DNA from 2 places in the Leifsonia sp. NPDC056824 genome. Region 1 is predicted to be linked to the other one. Evidence: predicted binding sites of a transcription regulator. Region 1 holds the regulator's gene; the other holds the start of a gene.
The links. Region 1 encodes HspR, which represses chaperone genes until heat shock. Its sites were predicted from a motif close to AAGTTGAGTCNNNNNGACTCAACTT; they were not measured.
Positions count from the first base shown of each region.

Region 2: ACFRFH_RS16830 (ATP-dependent Clp protease ATP-binding subunit) is a predicted target of HspR. The motif match lies at 5,615-5,639, and genes of this name have one in related genera.

Region 1 covers NZ_JBHUAV010000001.1:905,595-915,618, reverse strand. Annotated here, with positions in the region: gene dnaK (molecular chaperone DnaK) at 1-1,401, shown strand, start outside; gene ACFRFH_RS04460 (nucleotide exchange factor GrpE) at 1,404-2,054, shown strand; gene ACFRFH_RS04455 (DnaJ C-terminal domain-containing protein) at 2,194-3,186, shown strand; gene ACFRFH_RS04450 (heat shock protein transcriptional repressor HspR) at 3,189-3,602, shown strand; gene ACFRFH_RS04445 (alkaline phosphatase family protein) at 3,694-5,376, opposite strand; gene ACFRFH_RS04440 (cysteine hydrolase family protein) at 5,633-6,373, opposite strand; gene ACFRFH_RS04435 (hypothetical protein) at 6,383-7,075, opposite strand; gene tdh (L-threonine 3-dehydrogenase) at 7,228-8,271, shown strand; gene ACFRFH_RS04425 (glycine C-acetyltransferase) at 8,271-9,458, shown strand; gene ACFRFH_RS04420 (alpha/beta hydrolase) at 9,538-10,024, opposite strand, start outside.
Region 2 covers NZ_JBHUAV010000004.1:312,170-322,193, reverse strand. Annotated here, with positions in the region: gene ACFRFH_RS16855 (hypothetical protein) at 1-817, opposite strand, end outside; gene ACFRFH_RS16850 (DNA glycosylase AlkZ-like family protein) at 930-2,078, opposite strand; gene ACFRFH_RS16845 (DedA family protein) at 2,120-2,797, opposite strand; gene ACFRFH_RS16840 (glycosyltransferase family 39 protein) at 2,794-4,335, opposite strand; gene ACFRFH_RS16835 (NAD(P)/FAD-dependent oxidoreductase) at 4,456-5,541, opposite strand; gene ACFRFH_RS16830 (ATP-dependent Clp protease ATP-binding subunit) at 5,659-8,205, shown strand; gene ACFRFH_RS16825 (transglycosylase domain-containing protein) at 8,341-10,024, shown strand, end outside.

The DNA of each region.
Region 1 (10,024 bases):
CTCGACAAGGGCAAGGAGGACGAGCTCATCCTCGTCTTCGACCTCGGTGGCGGAACCTTCGACGTCTCCCTCCTCGAGGTGGGCAAGGACGACGACTTCTCGACCATCCAGGTGCGCTCGACCGCCGGTGACAACCGCCTCGGCGGCGACGACTGGGACCAGCGGGTCGTCGACTGGCTGATCAAGCGCTTCAAGGACTCCACCGGCGTCGACGTCTCCAAGGACAAGATCGCGCTGCAGCGCCTCAAGGAGGCCGCCGAGCAGGCCAAGAAGGAGCTCAGCTCCTCGATGAGCACCAGCATCCAGCTCCCCTACCTGTCGCTGACCGAGAACGGCCCGGCCAACCTCGACGAGACGCTCACCCGCGCCCAGTTCGAGCAGATGACCAGCGACCTCCTCGACCGCACCAAGAAGCCCTTCCAGGACGTCATCCGCGAGGCCGGCATCAAAGTGTCCGACATCGCGCACGTCGTCCTCGTCGGCGGCTCCACCCGCATGCCCGCCGTGAGCGAGCTCGTGAAGCAGGAGACCGGCGGCAAGGAGCCCAACAAGGGCGTGAACCCGGACGAGGTCGTCGCCGTCGGCGCCGCCCTGCAGGCCGGTGTCCTCAAGGGCGAGCGCAAGGACGTCCTCCTGATCGACGTCACCCCGCTGTCCCTCGGCATCGAGACCAAGGGCGGGATCATGACCAAGCTCATCGAGCGCAACACGGCCATCCCCACCAAGCGCAGCGAGACCTTCACCACGGCCGACGACAACCAGCCGTCCGTCGCGATCCAGGTCTTCCAGGGCGAGCGCGAGTTCACCCGCGACAACAAGCCGCTCGGCACCTTCGAGCTGACCGGCATCGCCCCGGCCCCCCGCGGCATCCCGCAGATCGAGGTCACCTTCGACATCGACGCCAACGGCATCGTGCACGTCTCCGCCAAGGACAAGGGCACCGGCAAGGAGCAGTCGATGACGATCACCGGCGGCTCCAGCCTGCCGAAGGACGACATCGAGCGCATGGTGCGCGAGGCCGAGGAGCACGCGGCGGAGGACAAGAAGCGCCGCGAGTCCGCCGAGACCCGCAACCAGGCCGAGCAGCTCGTCTACTCGAACGAGAAGCTCATCAAGGAGAACGAGGACAAGCTCCCGGAGGACGTCAAGAACGAGGTCCAGGGCGACATCGACGCACTGAAGACCGCGCTCGCCGGCGACGACGACGAGGCCCTGAAGACCGCGTACGACAAGCTGAACGAGAGCCAGCAGAAGATCGGCCAGGCCATCTACTCGGCCGCACAGGCGTCCGAGGCCCCGGCCGGCGACGCGGGCGAGGCGGGCGCGGACGGCGAGGGCTCCTCCTCCGACGATGAGGACGTCATCGACGCCGAGGTCGTCGAGGACGAGGAGAAGAAGTAACCATGGCCGACAAGAACCGAGACGGGCAGGGTTCCCAGGAGCCCGAGCGCGAGGAGCCGATCATCCGCGACAAGCGGAGGATCGACCCCGAGACCGGCAAGGTTCGCGAGCCGCAGGGCGACGAGCACGACCTCTCGCACGAAGAGCTGGTGGACGTCGGTCCGGCCGACGAGGAGGAGGCGAGCGTCCTGTCGGACGACGACCTCGACATCCTCTCCGGCCAGACCACGTCCGACCAACTCGCGGCGGAGCGGCTCGCCGACCTCCAGCGGGTGACCGCGGAGTACGCGAACTACCGCAAGCGCACCGAGGCCAACCGGGAGATCGAGCGCGAGCGCGCGATCGGGGACGCCGTCAAGGGTCTCATCCCGGTGCTCGACGACGTGGAGCGCGCCGACAAGCACGGCGACCTCACGGAGGGCAGCGCGTTCGCGACCATCGCGGCCAAGCTGCGCACCGCAGTCGAGCGGCTCGGCCTCACCCCGTACGGCGAGAAGGGCGAGCCCTTCGACCCGCAGGTCCACGAGGCGATCTTCCAGCAGCCCACACCCGGCGTGACGGCCGACACCGTCGCCGACGTGGTGGAGACCGGCTACCGGCTGGGCTCCACCGTGGTCCGGGTGGCCAAGGTGGTCGTCGCCACCCCGGCCTGACCGGCCGGACGACGAGCGCCAGGAGCGGCGGGATGCGTGTCCCGCCGCTCCTGGCGCCACGACACATGCAGACTTCGACACAGACAGCGGGCCCCACGAGGGCACCGACCACGACAGCTCAGGCAGGAGAGGAGGCGCCGTGGCAAGCCAGGACTGGTTCGACAAGGACTTCTACAAGGTCCTAGGCGTCTCCAAGGACGTCAGCGAGGCGGACCTCAAGAAGACGTACCGCAAGCTCGCGCGCAAGTACCACCCGGACTCCAACCCGGGCGACCCGGCCGCCGAGGCCAAGTTCAAGGAGATCAGCGAGGCGCACTCGGTGCTCGCCGACCCCGAGCAGCGCAAGGAGTACGACCAGATCCGCGCGATGGGCTCCGGTGCGCGGTTCACCGCTCCGGGCACGGGCGGCCAGGGCGGCTTCGACGACGTGTTCGGCGGGATGTTCGGCGGCGGCCAGGGCGGCCAGCGCTACACGTTCCAGCAAGGCGGCCAGGGCGGCTTCGACGACGTCTTCGGCGGCCTGTTCGGCAACGGCCGGTTCGGCACGACGAGCGGCGGCTACCGCGGCTACGGCGGACCGACCCGCGGCAACGACGTGACCGCGCACACCACCATCGATTTCCTCACGGCCACCAAGGGCGAGACCATCAGCCTCCAGGCCGCGGACGGCAAGCCGTTCAAGGTCAAGATCCCCGCGGGCGTGGCCGACGGCCAGAAGATCAAGCTGCGCGGCAAGGGCCAGCCCAGCCCGGACGGCGGGGAGGCCGGCGACATCGTCCTCACCGTCACCGTGCGCAAGCATCCGGTGTTCGAGCGCGACGGCCTGAACCTCCGCGTCACCGTGCCGGTCACCTTCGCGGAGGCCGCGCTCGGCGCGACCATCGAGGTGCCGACCCTCGGCGGCGAGCCGGTCAAGCTGCGCGTGGCCCCCGGCACCCCGAGCGGCCGCGTGCTGCGGGTGAAGGGCCGGGGCGTGCAGACCGCGAAGGGCACGGGCGACCTCCTCGCCGTCGTGCAGATCGCGGTGCCGTCGCACCTCTCCAGTGACGCCAAGGAGGCTCTCGAGGCCTTCGCCGAGAAGCTTCCCGACGAGAACCCGCGAGAGGACATCCTGGCCAAGGCTCGGGGCTAGCCATGGACGAGAACACCCAGGTCTTCGTGATCTCGATCGCCGCCGAGCTGGCGGGGATGCACCCGCAGACGCTCCGGCAGTACGACCGGCTCGGGCTCGTGAGCCCGGGCCGCACGGCCGGCAAGTCGCGCCGCTACTCGATGCGTGACGTCGAGAAGCTCCGCGAGGTCGCGCGGCTGGGCTCCGAGGGCGTCAGTCTGGAGGGCATCCGCCGCATCCTGGAGCTGGAGGATCACGTCAGCGCGCTGAGCGACCGGGTGCGCGACCTGGAGTCGGCGCTCGCCGACGAGCTGCTCAACCGCCCGGGCCGGCGCGTCTTCGCCGCCGGATCGGAGGGCGAGGTCGTCTCGATGCGCGCCGGCACCCGCGTCCGCCGCAGCAACCAGATCGTCGTCTGGCGCCCCCTCGAGCGCTAGCCGCGCCCTCCCCGCGCCCGAACGCCGAGGGGCACGTCGTTGTCACTTTTCCGCGTGGAAAGTGACAACAACGTGCCCCTCAGTCGTGTTGCTAGCGCTGCGAAGCGGGGAGGACCTTCGTCCCCTCGATCTTCACCGCCTGGAGGGCGCGCGGGTCGAGCCCGAGCTGGCTGAGGATCGTCGGCGCGATCTGCGTCGTCTCGACCGGGGCGCCGATCCGCTGCGCGTGCTTCGCGCCGGGGGCCGAGACCAGGATCGGGACGTTGCGGTCGTCGGCGCTCGCGCCGCCGTGCTCCGCGATCTTCGAGGTGCCGCCCGTGTAGACGACGCCGGTCTGCGCGATGCCCAGCACGTCCGGGATGCGCGCGTCGGTGGAGGCGGTGCCGAAGTACTTCGCGACGCCCGCTCCGGCGTAGATCGTGGTGAGGCCGGAGGCCTGGACCGTGACCGGCGCGTCGGAGATGTTGTTGCCCGCCGCGGTGTGCGTCGCCAGGTACTGCTTGGCGAAGTCGGCCGCCGCCTGGGTGCGGTCGTTCAGCCAGAGCTGCATGATGTCGTCGTCCGTCGAGAACGCGACCAGGTCGCCCGCGGCCGGGTGGGCGGCCTTCCACGCGGCGTTGAGGCCGGCGATGATCGGGCCGTCGTCGACGCGCTTGAGGGCGGCCGGGTTCGTCGGGGATTGGCCGTGCTTGGCCGACAGGATGATCGTCGTGTCGCCCGCGTGACCGGTCTTCTTCAGCTCCGCGGTGAACGCGCCGAGCGACGCGTCGAGGTAGCCGAGCGCCTTGCTCAGCAGCGGTCCAGGGGTCGAGCCGTCGGCCAGGTAGCCGCCGGTGAGGCCGTCGGAGGTCGGCAGCTTCTGCGCGGTCGAGACCGTCTGGAAGTTCATGCCGAAGATCCCGGGAACCGGTGCGGTCTTCGTGCCCGAGTGGTCCTTGCCGTCGATCTCGTTGAGCACGGCCTGCACCTTGTAGCCGTCGTACTGCTGCGTGGCCAGGTTGTCCTTGGTCCAGTCGCCGGTGAACGGCGCTGCGGCGTTGCTGTTGATCTCCGGGGTGAAGAGGTCGTCGACTCCGGTGCCCGACGGGCCGTTGAGGATCTCGTAGGCGGGGTGCTTGTCGCTCCACGCCGTGTGGAGGCCGGCCTGCTTGGCGACCTCGAAGATCGTGTTCACCTTGATGTACTGGTGCGGGTAGACCGGCTTGCAGGTGGCCGGGTCGACCGGGAGCTGCGCGGGGTCGAGCAGGGAGGCGGGGGTGCCCGTCATCGACAGGATGCTGCCGGGGAGACCGGCGAGGCCCTGGCCGGCGTCGATGCTCGTCTGGTCCTTGTCGGCGGCCTCCGTGAAGGCGACCTCGGCGCCCGGCTTCACGCCGGCGCAGTTCGTCGTGCCGGCGGGCAGGAGCGCGTGGTTGAAGGTGTCGTCGTAGTAGACGCCCGTGGTGCCCGGGTTGCCGCCGGTGGCCTGGGCGACCATCCCGGGGAACGAGTCGGACGGGACCGGCGTGGAGGCGTTCGTATAGTCGGTGCCGTGCGCCGCCAGCGCCGCCATCGCGGACGCGGGGTGCGTGCGGACGTACCAGTCGAGGTCCTTCTGGTGGAGGCCGTCCACCGAGAGCAGGAGGACGTGCTTCACATCGGCGCGGGCGCCGTGGCCCTGCCCTTCGTCGGCGAGGGAGGGCGCCGCGGTGACGCCGACGAGCAGCGCTCCGCCGGCGATGGCGGCGCTGGCTGCGAGGACCCGGGGGCGCGCGGTCCGTCTGATGGGGGCCATCAGCATCCTTTCGAGAGGTCGCCCCCGAACGGGGGCGTTCAACCTCGTCGATCGTGGCCCGCGCGCGCACGGGACGCCATGCGCGCACGCAACTGCTCGCCCACGCTTCACGCGGCGTTCACCGGGCGGGGGACGGCGCCCAGGCGCCTCTCAGCTGGACGGCCGCGCACCTGCGGAGACATACACGATCGAAGGGCACGTAAACGCCCCTAAAACGCACTTTTAGGGGCGTTTACGTGCCCCTCGGCGGTCGTCGTCAGAGCGAGGTGGAGGCGCCCTGGCCGACGTAGAGGGTGTTCCGGAACTCGCGCGCCTCCTCGGCGGCGATGTCGCTGTCAATCCCGGCGCGCACCTCGCGCATCAGCTTGTGCAACTCCTCGTGCTTGCCCGGCACGCGCGCGTGGCCGGTGCTGTCCCAGAGGTTCGAGACCGGGAGGGTGTCGCCGGCCTCCACCGCCAGCGTCCACTCCTCGGTGGTCGCGAGGGCGGCGAACTCCGAGTCCATCGTCATGAGCACGCTGATGTGGAGGGCGTCCGCGGAGATCGAGCCCGCTTCGTTGACGAGGTCGAGCGTCCCGGTGGCGTCGGACAGGAACTCGACGGTGAAGCCGAGCGCCGCCGCGTCGCGTGCCGTGCCGGCGCAGCAGTGCTGGGTCATGTAGCCGGCGATCGCGACGGTGTCGATGCCTTCCGAGCGCAGCCAGTTTTCGAGTTCGGTGCCCGCGAAGGAGGAGACGCCCTGCTTGGTGACCAGGAGGTCCGGCTTCCGGTCGGCGACCGACGAGTGCAGGGCGGCGCCCTCCGATCCGCGGGCGAACAGCGGCGACCCTTCGTCTTCGACGTGCTGCACGAGCACGAGCTTCACGTCGTGGTCGGCGGCCGCGTCCATCGCGACCTCGATGTTCGGGATGGAGGTCATCAGGTCGGGGTGGCAGATCTTCAGGTTGCCGGTGACGTACTCGTTCTGGACATCGATCACGATGAGTGCGCGCTTCATGTCCGCACTCTAACGCTGCGCGGCCGGAAGCGGACGCCCCATCGAACCGGCCCAGGCCTCCCACCGCTCCGGCAGCCAGGCGCGCCCGGCGAGCTGCGGGTGGCCGGGGTGCCTGGCCTGCGCCCACAGCACGAACAGCAGCTCCGACCAGTGCGAGTAGACCCGCCAGGTGACCGGCCCACGATCGGACCGGCCCTGCAGCACGACCGTGTTGAAGGCGACCACCTCCATGAGGTCGACGGACGCCCACTCCCACCAGAACGTGCCGGCGCTGGTGACGATGAAGAAGCCGAGGTTCGTCACCGTCAGCAGCCCCGCGTGGTCGGGTCGCCAGACCACCTGCGCGTCGGCCGCGGCCTGCGCGCGGGCTGCATTGTTCCGCGAGGCGTTGGCGGCGAGGGTGCCGGCGGTCACCGCAAGACCGATCACGCCCACCCCGAACGCGAACGAGCCGGTGCGCTGGTAGCTGCCGTCGCCGAGCGCGCGCATCGAGTCGAGCGTGTACGTGCCCTGTGCGAGCGCGACCTCCCCGTCGTGGAGCGGGAACAGCGTGCGGATGCCCTGGTCGGGCACGACGCCGCCGGTCACCGAGTCGAGGATGCGCGCGGTGTGCCAGAGCGCGCTGTCGGCGTCCATCCACTCGCGGCCGCCCGCGGGGAGGGCGGCGCCGCCCCCGCTGCCGCCGACCAATTCGCCCGCCATGCCCGAGAGCTTACTGACCCGCACCCGTCTCGCATCCGTCATCTGTGCCGTGTGCGCCCGTGCCGCGGGTAGGCTGGTGCGCGGCCTCCACGCTCACAAGGCACGGCGGCCACAGCGAAGACGCACACGCACGACCCACGAGGATGGCGAACATGAAGGCCCTGTTCAAGAGCGAAGCCGCGCCAGGTCTGGCCCTGGTCGAGGTTCCGGAGCCCGTGATCGGGCCGGAGGACGTCAAGATCCGGGTGCTCCGCACCGGCATCTGCGGCACCGACCTGCACATCCTGCGGTGGGACGACTGGGCGGCCTCCGCCGTCGCCGCACCGCTGGTCCCCGGCCACGAGTTCTACGGCGAGGTCGTGGAGGTCGGCTCCCTCGTCCACGACGTGGAGGTCGGCGACAAGGTCTCCGGTGAGGGCCACATCGTCTGCGGCACCTGCCGCAACTGCCGCGCCGGCCGCCGCCAGATGTGCATCCGCACGCAGGGCGTGGGCGTGCAGCGCGACGGCGCGTTCGCCGAGTTCCTGGTGCTGCCGGCCACGAACGTGTGGGTGCACCACAACGGCATCGAGCCGGAGGTCGGCGCCCTGTTCGACCCGCTCGGCAACGTCGTCCACACCGCCCTCGCGTTCCCCGTCGTCGGGGAGGACGTGCTCGTCACCGGCTGCGGGCCGATCGGTCTGATGGCCATCGCCGTCGCCCGCCACGTCGGCGCCCGCTTCATCGTCGGCACCGACGTGAGCGCGCAGCGGCTGGAGCTCGCGAAGGGCATGGGCGCGGACTTCACCGTCGACGTCTCGAAGCACGACATCCGGGAGGCCCAGCGGGCGCTCGGCATGCGCGAGGGCTTCGACGTCGGCTTCGAGATGAGCGGCGCCCCCACCGCGCTGCCCTCGATGATCGAGAACATGAACCACGGCGGCCGCATCGCGATGCTCGGCCTCCCGTCGCAGCAGATCGCCATCGACTGGGGCATCGTCGTGACGCACATGCTCACGCTGAAGGGCATCTACGGGCGCGAGATGTTCGAGACCTGGAACGCCATGGGCGCCATGCTGCAGACCTCCAAGCCGCTGCACGACTCCATCGCCTCCATCGTGTCCGACCGCTTCGCGGCCCGCGACTGGGAGAAGGGGTTCGCTGCGGCTGCGGCGGCCGGCGGCGGCAAGGTCATCCTCGACTGGACGGAGCTCTGATGTACGGGACGTTTCGCGACCACCTCGCGGCGCAGCTGACGGAGATCGAGGAGGCCGGGCTCACCAAGCGCGAGCGCAGCATCCACGGTCCACAGGCGGCGCTGATCACCGCTGACGGCGCTGAGGTGCTGAACTTCTGCGCCAACAACTACCTCGGCCTCGCCGACCATCCCGCCCTCCGCGACGCGGCGAAGTCCGCGCTCGACGACTGGGGCTACGGGATGGCGAGCGTGCGGTTCATCTGCGGCACGCAGGAGCAGCACCTCGAACTGGAGCGGCGGGTGTCCGCGTTCCTCGGAACCGAGGCCACGATCCTGTTCTCGTCGTGCTTCGACGCCAACGGCGGTGTGTTCGAGACGCTGTTCTCCGCGGAGGACGCGATCGTCTCGGACGAGCTCAACCACGCCTCCATCATCGACGGCATCCGGCTGTCGAAGGCGCAGCGGTTCCGGTACAAGAACCGCGACATGGCCGACCTCCGCGCCCAGCTCACCGCGGCGCGTGACGCCGGCGCCCGCCACACGGTGATCGTCACCGACGGTGTGTTCTCGATGGACGGCTACATCGCGCCGCTCGCCGAGATCTGCGACCTGGCCGACGAGTTCGGCGCCCTGGTCTTCGTGGACGACTCGCATGCCGTCGGCTTCGTCGGCGAGCACGGCCGCGGCACGCCGGAGTTCTGCGGCGTCGCCGACCGCGTCGACATCTACACCGGCACCTTCGGCAAGGCGCTCGGCGGCGCGTCCGGAGGCTACGTCTCCTCCCGCCAGGAGGTCGTCGACCTGCTGCGTCAGCGCGCCCGGCCCTACCTGTTCTCGAACACGCTCGCGCCGTCGATCGTCGCCGGCACGCTCGCCGCGCTCGACCTGCTGGAGCAGTCCGACGAGCTGCGCGCGCGCCTCGTGTCGAACGCCGCGCTGTTCCGCGAGCTGATGACGGAGGCCGGCTTCGACCTCCTGCCGGGCGAGCACCCGATCGTGCCCGTGATGTTCGGCGACGCCGCGCTCACCGCGCGGATCGCGGACGAGATGCAGAAGCACGGCGTCTACGTGACGGCGTTCTCGTTCCCGGTGGTGCCGCGCGGCAAGGCGCGCATCCGCGTGCAGCTCTCGGCCGCGCACACCGACGACGAGATCCGCCGCTGCGTCGCCGCGTTCACCGCCGCGCGCGACACCGTCGCCGCGTAGCCGCGCCGCGATTCGTGACGAATGTCGCGAATAGCGACGGGAAACACCACATTCGGCACGAAAGTGCGGGGCGTGGGCGCTACGCGGCGTCGGCCTCGGCGCGGAGCCGGCGCCCGCGGCGGAAGAACAGCAGCAGCTGCGCCCCGAGGAACACGGCGAGCACGCTGAGGTCGACGATCGTCACCGTGCCGGCCACGGCCCCCGCCTGCGTCAGGCCGCAGGCCCGCGCGTTCACGTCGGGAGTGCAGAGCAGACGGTCGGCCTGCGGCGCCACCGCGCCGGACGCCAGCCAGACGCCGATGAGCTGGTTGTACGCGGTCTTCAGCCCGGGCTCCAGCGCCTGGGTGTGGGTGGAGTCGGGGACGGCCCAGTAGGTGACCTTCCACCCCGCCTTCTCTGCGGCCGTCGCGGTCGCCTCCACCTGCGGGCGGAAGTGCGGGTCCAGCGCGCCGGCGACGAAGATCGCCCGGGTCGGCTGCGGGTAGTGGGTGGCGGCGAGGATGTTCTCCGGCCAGGCTGCCTCGTAGGTCGCCTGGCTGCCGCCGTAGTAGGTGTCGCGCGTGTAG
Region 2 (10,024 bases), on a different contig from region 1:
GGCCGGAGTGCTCGTGGTCGAGCAGCCAGCGGCCGTCGGGCTGCCGGCGTTCTGCGACGACGGCCACGGCCTCGGCGACCCGCTCGTCCGCCGGGACGCCGGCCGCCCGCAGGTGGTCGAGGCCGCGCAGGAGGTCGAACGACCAGTAGTACGGGAACGAGAACCGGAGCCAGCTGTCCTTGATGATCGAGCCGTCGCTCTGACGCCGCATCAGGCCGCGCGCCAGCAGGTACCCGTGGCCGCGCCCGATCGCTGCGGACACGTCGGTCGGGCCGCCCGCGTCGCGGTACGCGGTAAGGCCCTCCAGCGCGCAGATCGTGCTGTGGAACGACCCGGGGTCCTGGCGGGTCTCCGCGTAGCAGTTCCAGCCGCCGTCGTCCTGCTGCTCGTTCAGCAGCCGCTCGACGATCAGCTCGCTGGGGTGCCCGAACCGCGCACCGGCGACGAGCACCCGGCCGTTGATGCACGCCTCCACCTCGCCGTCGAAGAAGGCGTGATTCCACCACTCCTCGCCCCAGTCGACCTGGCGCGCAACCCGGTCGACGGCCAGCCGCGTCCGCTCGCCGTCCGCGGGAGCGCCCAGCACGGCAAGCATGAGCATCGCGTCGTCCACGCCCACCCGGTCGCGCTGCGTCCAGACGCCCTCGCCCCAGCTGCCGTCCTCGCGCTGCCGGTCGAGCAGGGCGGCGCCCCAGCCCTCGGTCTCCACGTTCGCGCGCTCCGCGGCGACGGCGTCGTCCGGCTCGTGCAGGAGGTCGCGACGCACCTGCCAGCGGATCGAAGGGTCGCCGTCCAACAGCCAGCCGATGACATCCACGGCGCACAGGCTACCCGGCGAACGACTGCGTGCCCAGTACCGCCAGCGAGTCCGCTGCGTAACCGTCGCCGAGGGGCACGTAAACGCCCCTAAATCGCGGTTTTAGGGGCGCTTACGTGCCCCTCGGCGACCGAGCTTCGGGCGCGTGCTCGGGGGCGAGGTTCAGCCAGCTCGCGAGGGCGTCGATCTCGGCGCGCACCTCGTCCCGGAGCTCCGGGGTGAACGGCTCGTCCTCGTGGATCGCGGCCACGCGCAGCACGCCCGCCTTGCGGTCGGCGGCGGCGTCGAGCTTGCCGACCAGCCGGTCGCCGTGCAGGATCGGCAGCGCGAAGTAGCCCCAGCGGCGCTTGGCGGCGGGCTTGTACATCTCCAGCAGGTAGTCGAACCCGAACACCTCCTTCGTGCGCACCCGGTCGTGCACCAGCCGGTCGAACGGGGACAGCAGGGCGGTGCGGCCGGCGAACGGGAGGCCGACGGCGGCCGGGTCCACCCGCCACTCCAGGGCGCTGCCGTCGACGGTCGCCGGCTCGCCCGCCTCGCCGACCAGGGCGCGGCGGGCGATGCCGAGCGAACGCAACCTGCGCTCGTCGCGTAGCGGGGCGGCCTCCGCCTCCGGCACCACCTCGATGCCGGCCGGGTAGACGCGCTCGCCGAGGTCCCAGGTGCGCTGGCGGCCGATGCGGCCGGCAACGGCGAGCTCCCCGCGGCCCTGCAGCAGTTCGAGCAGGCGGGTGACGTTCTGGTTGTGCGTCCAGCCGGTCGACTCCCACGGCACGGCGGCGGTGTCCGGGATGTCCTTGGACAGCGTCGGCCCGTGGTCGCGCAGCAGCGCGAGCACGTCGCGGCGGAACGCGTCGTTGGCCTCCAGCCACTGCTGGGCGCGCGGCAGCCTCTCCGACGGCCAGCGCGACATCCGGTCGAGGTGGAGGCCGAGGTCGGACACCGGCCGGACCATCGCGAACGGCGGTGTGACGGGATCGTCCATCGCCTTGACCTCGTAGAGCAGCCGGTCGGTCTCCAGCGCCGCCACCAGGGTCTCGGGCCGGTAGGCCGCGCCGAGGCGGGTGTAGGCGATGAGGTCGGCGCTCGGGGCGATGACGGCGGTGGGGTCGAGCTGGAGGAAGGTCAGGCTCTCCGCGAGGGACACGAGCCCGGACACCCGGTCGGCGGCGGCACTGTCGGCGGCGGCACTGTCGGCGTCCAGGCGCTGCGCGCGCACGGCGATCCGGCGCGCTTCGTCGCGGTCCAGGGTGACGACCATGCCCCTACGCTAGCGGCGGCCGCCGACGGCGGACGGGCGCCTTACGACTCGACGCGCGACTTCCGCCGCCGCAGCGCGATCGCGCGCACCAGCACCGGCCCGACCGAGAGCACGACGATCCCGATGAGCACGAAGTCCAGGTACTTCGACACGAAGTCCGCGACGCCGGGGATGTGGCCGAGGCCGAACCCGATGAGCGTGACCCCGGCGGCCCAGACCGCGGCGCCGATCACGTTGAAGAGGCTGAACACGCCGTGCCGCATCCGGCCGACGCCCGCGGCGACGGGCGCGAAGGTGCGGACCACCGGGACGAAGCGGGCGACCACGACGGCGCCGCTGCCGTACTTGTCGAAGAACGCCTGCGTGCGCAGGACGCTCGCCCGGCTGAAGACGCCGGACTCGCGCCGGTCGAACACCGCGGGGCCGGACTTCCGGCCGATCAGGTAGCCGACCTCCCCGCCGGCGATCGCGGCGACGGCGACGGCGACGATCACCACCCAGAGCGGCTGCGAGATGTGGCCGGTGAGCGTGAGCACGCCCGCGAAGAACAGCAGAGTGTCGCCCGGCAGGAAGAAGCCGAGCAGGAGGCCGGTCTCGGCGAAGACGATCGCGCAGATGCCGACCAGTGCCCAGGGACCAGCGGCCTGGATGAGACCCTGCGGGTCGAGGAGGCCGGTATGGACGAGGGCGCCGGCGGCGGCCAGTGCGTGGGGGATCATGGGGTCCTTTCGTACAGCGAGATCAGCTCGCGATGCGTCGCGATCCGCGTGGTGGTCTCGTGGAAGCCGAGAGTGGTGAGGTCCGCGACGCCGTAGTCGTCGACGGAGCCGGGGGTGGGGGCGTACTCGATCAGCCAGACCCGGTCGACGCCGTCGAACCGGCCGCGCGCGGCGGCCTGGCGCACACTGTACGCGCTGTCGTGCCACGAGCTGGTCGTGGCGGCCGGGAGGTCGAGGGCCACGTCCGTCGTGTCCGCGAAGCCCGCGGGGTAGGTGTGCTCGGCGAGCCGGGGGCGCTTGGACGGCTTGGCCGACTCGTCGAACACGACCGCGTCGCCGGGACGGGCGTGCGCTCCGACCGCGGCCGAGACCTCCGCCCAGTCGCTCTGGTTCTTCGCGTATGGCGTGCGCTCGGCCACATAGACGGGGACGCACAGCGCGAGCACGAGCACGCCGGCGACCGCTCCCGCCCAGCGCCGCCAGCCGAGGATGTCGTCCACACCGCACGCGATCAGCAGCGCAGCCGCCGGGGCGCAGAACGACACGTACCGGGCAGTGAAGTCGGGCACGACCGACTGCACAGCGATCAGGATGACGGGCGGCAAGAGCAGCCAGACCAGGGCGACGCCGACGAGGGACGGGAGGCGCGACTCCGTGCGGGCGAGGAAACGCTCCCCGCGGGCGTGCGCCGCCACCACCCGCTGCCGGATCGCGACCGCCACGGCCAGGACGATGAGCGCCCAGGCCACGATCGCGAGCGGCCAGGAGTCGCCGAACCACAGCCCGCTGAACAGGGTCTGCGGCGCGAGCTGCGGCACAGCGCCGAGGTAGGAGATCTGGTTGTGCTGGCCGATCGCGAAGACCAGCACGGGAGCGGCGGCCAGCACCGCCCCGCCGACCGCGATCAGCAGGCCGCGGACGGTGCGGCGCGGCGGGCGGCACACGGCGACGATCACGCCGTGGACCACCACGAACAGGATCGTGTAGAGGAAGACGTACGTCCCGACCGCGAGCAGCAGGCCGTAACCGACGAACCACACGGCCCGCGGGCGCTCGCGGTCGAGCGCGGCGACCAGCAGCACGGTCAGCCAGGCGACGACCGCCGCCGAGAACGCGAACGAGCGCGCCTCCTCGCCCATGTAGGTGACGCGGGGGAGGATCGCGCAGACCAATCCGGCGATGACCGCCGTGCGCGCGTTCCGCAGGCGCGCCGCCAGCAGCACGACGGCCGCGGTGGCGAGCCCCACCACGATCGCGCTCGGCAGCCGCACGGCGAACGGGGAGAACCCGACCAGGTCGCCCCAGAAGTGCAGGCCGAGATAGTAGGTGCCGTGCACGGCGTCGACGTTCCCGAGCATCCGGAACAGCGAGGGCAGCGGGCGCTGCGCGGACATGATGCTGGTGGCCTCGTCGCCCCACAGCGACGGGATGCCGGAGCCGACGGCGGAGAGCAGGGTCGCGAGCACGCCGAACAGCGCGGCGAGCACCGCGGGGCGGGTGAGCGGGGCGGCACTCCTGGTCGGGGCCGGCCGCAGCATCGTGACAGACAGGTCGGCACCGTCCTTTCGAATCAGCGTCCGTCCCCAGTCAATCCCAGTCCTCCCAAGAAAAGTCCAAGACGGTGGTGAACGCCGGAAGGATACCCGGTGAAGTGCCGGTCAGGCGAGCGATGCGAGGATGCGCTCCGCGAGCAGGTCGCCGATCAGCGGGCCCATCGTGAGGCCGCCGGCGCCGAACCCGGTGTTGACGAAGAGGCCGGGCCGGTCGTCCACCGGGCCGGCGGTCGGGAGGCCGCTCTCGGCGACAGGGCGCAGTCCGACCCGCGTCTCGATCACCGTCGCGTCGGCCAGGCCGGGCGCGATGGCGAGCGCGTCGTCCAGCACCTGCCGCACGCCCGCCGCCGTCACCCGCGCGTCGAACCCGGAGCCGGCCTCCCTGGTCGCGCCCACGATGATCCGCCCGGCGTCGAACGGCACCAGGTAGTGCGCAGCGACCGGGTGCACGGACGGCCACTCGCGGGTGTCGGCGTCGACCCGCAGGTGCACGAGCTGTCCGCGCTGCGGCTCGACGGGCACGCGGACGCCGAGCGGGTGGAGCACCCCGTCGGTCCAGGCGCCCGCGGCGACCACGACTGCGTCGGCGGGGACGGTCTCGCCGTCGACGGTCACGACCCGGTCGGCGTCGAGCGCGGCGGTGGCATCCAGGTGCGTCGCGCCGAGGGCGGTCGCCGCGGCGAGCAGGCCGGTGCGCAGCGCGCTCCCGTCCACCCGGGCGCCGCCGGCGATGTGGAGGGCGTGGAGGCCGTCGGCCAGTGGCGGGAACAGCTCGCACGCCTGGTCCGCGTCCACCCTGCGCACCTCGCCGGCGGTGCGGGACGCGGCGGCGCGTCCGCGGACCCGGGCCTCCACCTCGTCGACGACGGCCGCATCCCGGTTGACGACGAGCGCGCCGGAGCGCCGGTAGCCGATGTCGTGCACGCCCGCCTCGGCGAGCCGGTCGATCAGCTCCGGGTAGAAGTCGGCCCCTGCCGCGTAGAGCTCGTAGTAGTCGCCGCCCGCGCTGCTGCTCCACGGCTGCACGATGCCCGCGCCCGCGTCGGTCGCACGGCCGGGGAGGCCGGCGTCCACGATCGTGACCGCGGCGCCGCGCCGCGCGAGCGCGAAGGCGGTGGCCGCGCCCGCGACGCCGTCGCCGATCACCACGACGGCCGGATCGGAACTGTTCGAGACGCCATGCTTCCCCATGCGGGCGACGGTACACGTCGCCGGGGACGAATTCGTCCTCGCCTCCCGGAATAATGGCTCCCCCTGAACGTTGAACTTGAGTGCAACCAACTCAACTTTAGGAAAACAGGAGATCAGGTGCCCGAGAACTTCACCCCTGAGAGCGGCAGCGAGAACTCGTTCGACGAGTTCCTCTCGCGCTACCTCGCGGGCGAGCGCGCCCGTGCCGCGCGCTCCATCGACATCAGCCGGTTCCTCAGCCGGCGCACGCAGGAACTCCTCGCCGAGGCGGGCCGTTACGCCCTCGAGCACGGCCACCGCGAGCTCGACGCCCTGCACATCCTCCGCGTGATGGCCGGCCAGGAGCCCGCGTCCGACGCCATGCGCCGCATCGGCGTCGACCCGTCCGCGGTCGCCGACGCCGCCGAGCAGCGCCTCCCCGCGTCCGGCGAGCCGATCGACGCCGACGGCGCCTCGATCACCGCGTCCGCCCAGCGCGTGCTGTTCCACGCCTACCAGGTGGCCCGCGCCTCCGGTGCGACCTACATCGATCCCGAGCACCTCTTCTTCGCGCTCGTGATCGGTCAGGACGCGCCCGCCGGGCAGGTCCTCCAGGCCGCGGGCGTCACCCCGGACTCCCTCACCAACGCCATGCGGCAGTCCGCCACGGTCGGCGCAGGAGCCCAGGAGGCCCCTGAGGCGGCCGGCGACTCCGAGACCCCGATGCTCGACCAGTTCGGCACCGACCTGACCGCGCTCGCGCGCGACGGCAAGCTGGACCCGGTGATCGGCCGGCTCGACGAGATCGAGCAGACCGTCGAGATCCTCTCCCGCCGGACCAAGAACAACCCCGTCCTGGTCGGCGAGGCCGGCGTCGGCAAGACCGCGATCGTGGAGGGCCTGGCCCGCGCGATCGTGGCGGGCGACGTCCCCGAGCAGCTGCTCGAGAAGAGGGTGGTCGCGCTCGACCTCGCCGGGATGGTCGCAGGGACCCGCTACCGCGGCGACTTCGAGGAGCGGCTCACGAAGCTCATGGACGAGATCAGCGCGGACAAGGACGAGCTGATCGTGTTCGTGGACGAGCTGCACACCGTGGTCGGCGCCGGAGGGTCCGGCGAGTCCGGCGGTATGGACGCGGGCAACATCCTCAAGCCCCGTCTGTCGCGCGGCGACCTCCACCTGGTGGGGGCCACCACTCTCAAGGAGTACCGCCGCATCGAGAAGGACCCGGCGCTGGAGCGCCGCTTCCAGCCGGTGATGGTCGGCGAGCCGAGCGTCGAGGACGCCGTGCTCATCCTGGACGGCCTGCGTTCCGCCTACGAGGAGCACCACGCCGTCACGTACACGCCGGAGGCGATCCGCGCGGCCGTGGAGCTGTCCAACCGCTACATCTCCGACCGATTCCTGCCGGACAAGGCGATCGACCTGATCGACCAGGCCGGCGCCCGGCTGCGGCTGTCGCTCGGCAAGCGGGTCGACGCGTCCGCGCTGATGCAGCGCCTGGCGACCCTGGAGTCCGAGAAGAACTCCGCCGTCGCCGCCGAGCACTACGAGGAGGCGTCCCGCCTGCGTGACGAGATGGAGGCCGTGCAGCACGGGATCGACGAGCTCGGCAACGCCCCGCGCCACGCCGCGGAGGCGGTCGTGGACGAGCCCGAGATCGCGGCCATCGTCTCCCGGGCGACCGGCATCCCGGTGTCCCGCATCGGCGACGCCGACCGCGAGCGCCTCGCCGCGCTGGAGTCGGAGCTGCACGCCCGCGTCATCGGCCAGGACGACGCCGTGACGGCCGTCGCGAAGGCCGTGCGCCGCAACCGCACCGGCCTCGGCGACGAGCGCCGCCCTGTCGGCTCGTTCCTGTTCCTCGGCCCGACCGGCGTCGGCAAGACCGAGCTGGCCAAGTCGCTGGCGGAGTCGCTGTTCGGCGACGACAAGGCGATGATCCGGTTCGACATGAGCGAGTTCGGCGAGCGCCACACCGTCGCCCGCCTGGTCGGCGCCCCTCCCGGATACGTCGGCTACGACGAGGCCGGCCAGCTCACCGAGCGCGTGCGCCGCAACCCGTACTCGGTGGTGCTGTTCGACGAGATCGAGAAGGCGCACCCGGACGTGTTCAACCTGCTGCTGCAGGTGCTGGACGACGGCAGGCTGACGGACGGCCAGGGCCGCACGGTCGACTTCCGCAACACGGTCGTCATCATGACCTCCAACCTCGGCTCGGAGTTCCTGGCCTCCCGCAGCGGCGCCCTCGGCTTCGTGCCGGTCGGCTCCGGCGGGTTCGCCTCGGACAAGGACATCCGCGACCGGGTGATGGGCAAGCTCCGGGAGGCCATGCGTCCCGAGTTCCTGAACCGCATCGACGAGATCGTGCTGTTCCGCAAGCTGGACGCCGAGCAGCTCCGCGACATCGTCCGCCTGCTGCTGCAGGCGACGGCGGCCCGGCTGGCGCACCGGTCCATCGGATTCGAGGTGACGGAGGCCGCCGTGACGTGGATCGCCGAGGCCGGCTACGAGCCCGAGTATGGCGCCCGCCCGCTGCGCCGCGTCATCCAGCGCGAGGTGGACGACCGGATCGCCGAGCTGATGGTGGCGGGGAGCGTCGCGGACGGCGGGAGCGTCGTGGTCGACGCCGTCGACGGGGTGCTCCAGGTGCGGCCGCGGGTGGTGTTCGCGGCCGCGGCGTAGTCGCGTCGCTGAGCGACGGAAGGCGCCGGCACCCTGTGGGGGCCGGCGCCTTTCGCATCCCCTTCCTGAAAGTCCCCATAGGGGTACAGTGCATGTCTCAACCCCTCCCACAGCAGACCCTGGAAGCGTGGATACGTGCCCAACCCGGACAGATTCCCAAATTCCCCGCGCCTTCAGGCGATCGACGAGCGTTTCGAGCCACTCAAGCGGTTCGAGCTGCGTACTCCGCGCTCGCGAAACGCCGCGATCGTGCAGTGGGTGGCGCTCGCGCTCGTCGCTGCGGTGCTCTCGACCTTGTTCTTTCTTCCGGGTTTCCTGGGAGCCGGCGTAGCGGCCGCTGCGGGCATCAGCGACTTCAACAAGCTGCCGGCCGACCTGAACATCGGGCAGTTCGCGCAGAACTCCACCGTGTACGCCAAGCAGGGCGGCAACGACGTCCCGATCGCGCAGTTCTACGCGCAGAACCGTAAGGATGTCGGCTGGGCCGACGTCGCGAACGTCGCCAAGGACGCCGCCACCTCCGCCGAGGACCCCCGGTTCTACAGCGAGGGCGCCGTCGACCTGTTCGGCACCGTGCGCGGCGCGCTCTCGACCGTCGTCGGCGGGGGCGTGCAGGGCGGGTCCTCCATCACCCAGCAGTACGTCAAGAACGTCGAGGTGGAGCACTGCGAGGGCCTCACCGACCAGAAGAAGGTCACCGCCTGCTACAACGACGCGGCGGGCGTGACCCTGCAGCGCAAGATCCAGGAGATGCGGTACGCGGTCGGCCTGGAGAAGAAGTACAGCAAGCAGGACATCCTGCTCGGCTACCTCAACGTCGTCGGCTTCGGCGGCCAGGTGTACGGCATCGAGGCCGCGTCGGAGTACTACTTCAACACCAGCGCCGCCAAGCTGACCCTCCCGCAGGCGGCGACCCTGATCGCCATCGTCAACAACCCGTCGAACCTGCGCATCGACGAGCCGAACAACAAGGACAACGGCGCCGCCGACGGCTACAAGCTCACCAAGGCGCGGCGCGACTACGTGCTCGACCGCATGTACGTGAACCACAAGATCTCGCTGGCCGACCGGGACGCCGCCAAGAAGACGCCCATCCAGCCCACCATCACCGCCACCGCGTCCGGATGCGCCGGCGCGCAGCAGGTCAACGCGGCGTTCTTCTGCGACTACGTCCGCGACGTCATCCTCAACGACCCGGCGTACGGCAAGACCAGCGCCGAGCGCTGGACGACGCTCAACCGCGGCGGGCTCAAGATCTACACGACCCTGAACCTCGACCTCCAGACCGCGGCCCAGCAGTCGATCTCCAAGTACATCCCGTCGGCGCGGCCCGACATCGACGTGGGCGCGACGAACGTGTCCGTCGAGGTCGGCACCGGGCGCATCGTCACGATGGTGCAGAACAAGACCTTCAACAACACCGACCAGCCCCAACCCGGCACGACGGCGGTGAACTACAACACCGATGAGGCCTACGGAGGCTCGGAGGGCTTCCAGACCGGTTCGACGTTCAAGGCGTTCGACCTCGCCGGCTGGCTGGAGGGCGGCCACAGTCTGTACGAGACGATCGACGCCTCCCAGCACAACTTCCAGATGTCCGACTTCCACAGCACCTGCGGGACGGTCTCCGGCCCGCCGTGGCCGGTGTCCAACGACGAGGGCTCGGCGAGCCGGCTGTCGGTGATGTCGGCGACGGCGCAGTCCGTCAACACGGCGTTCGCCCAGATGGCCACCAAGACCGACCTCTGCTCGATCCTCAAGGCGGCGCAGAGCCTCGGCGTGCACCCGGCCAAGACCGGCGCGCAGCTCAACTCGTACC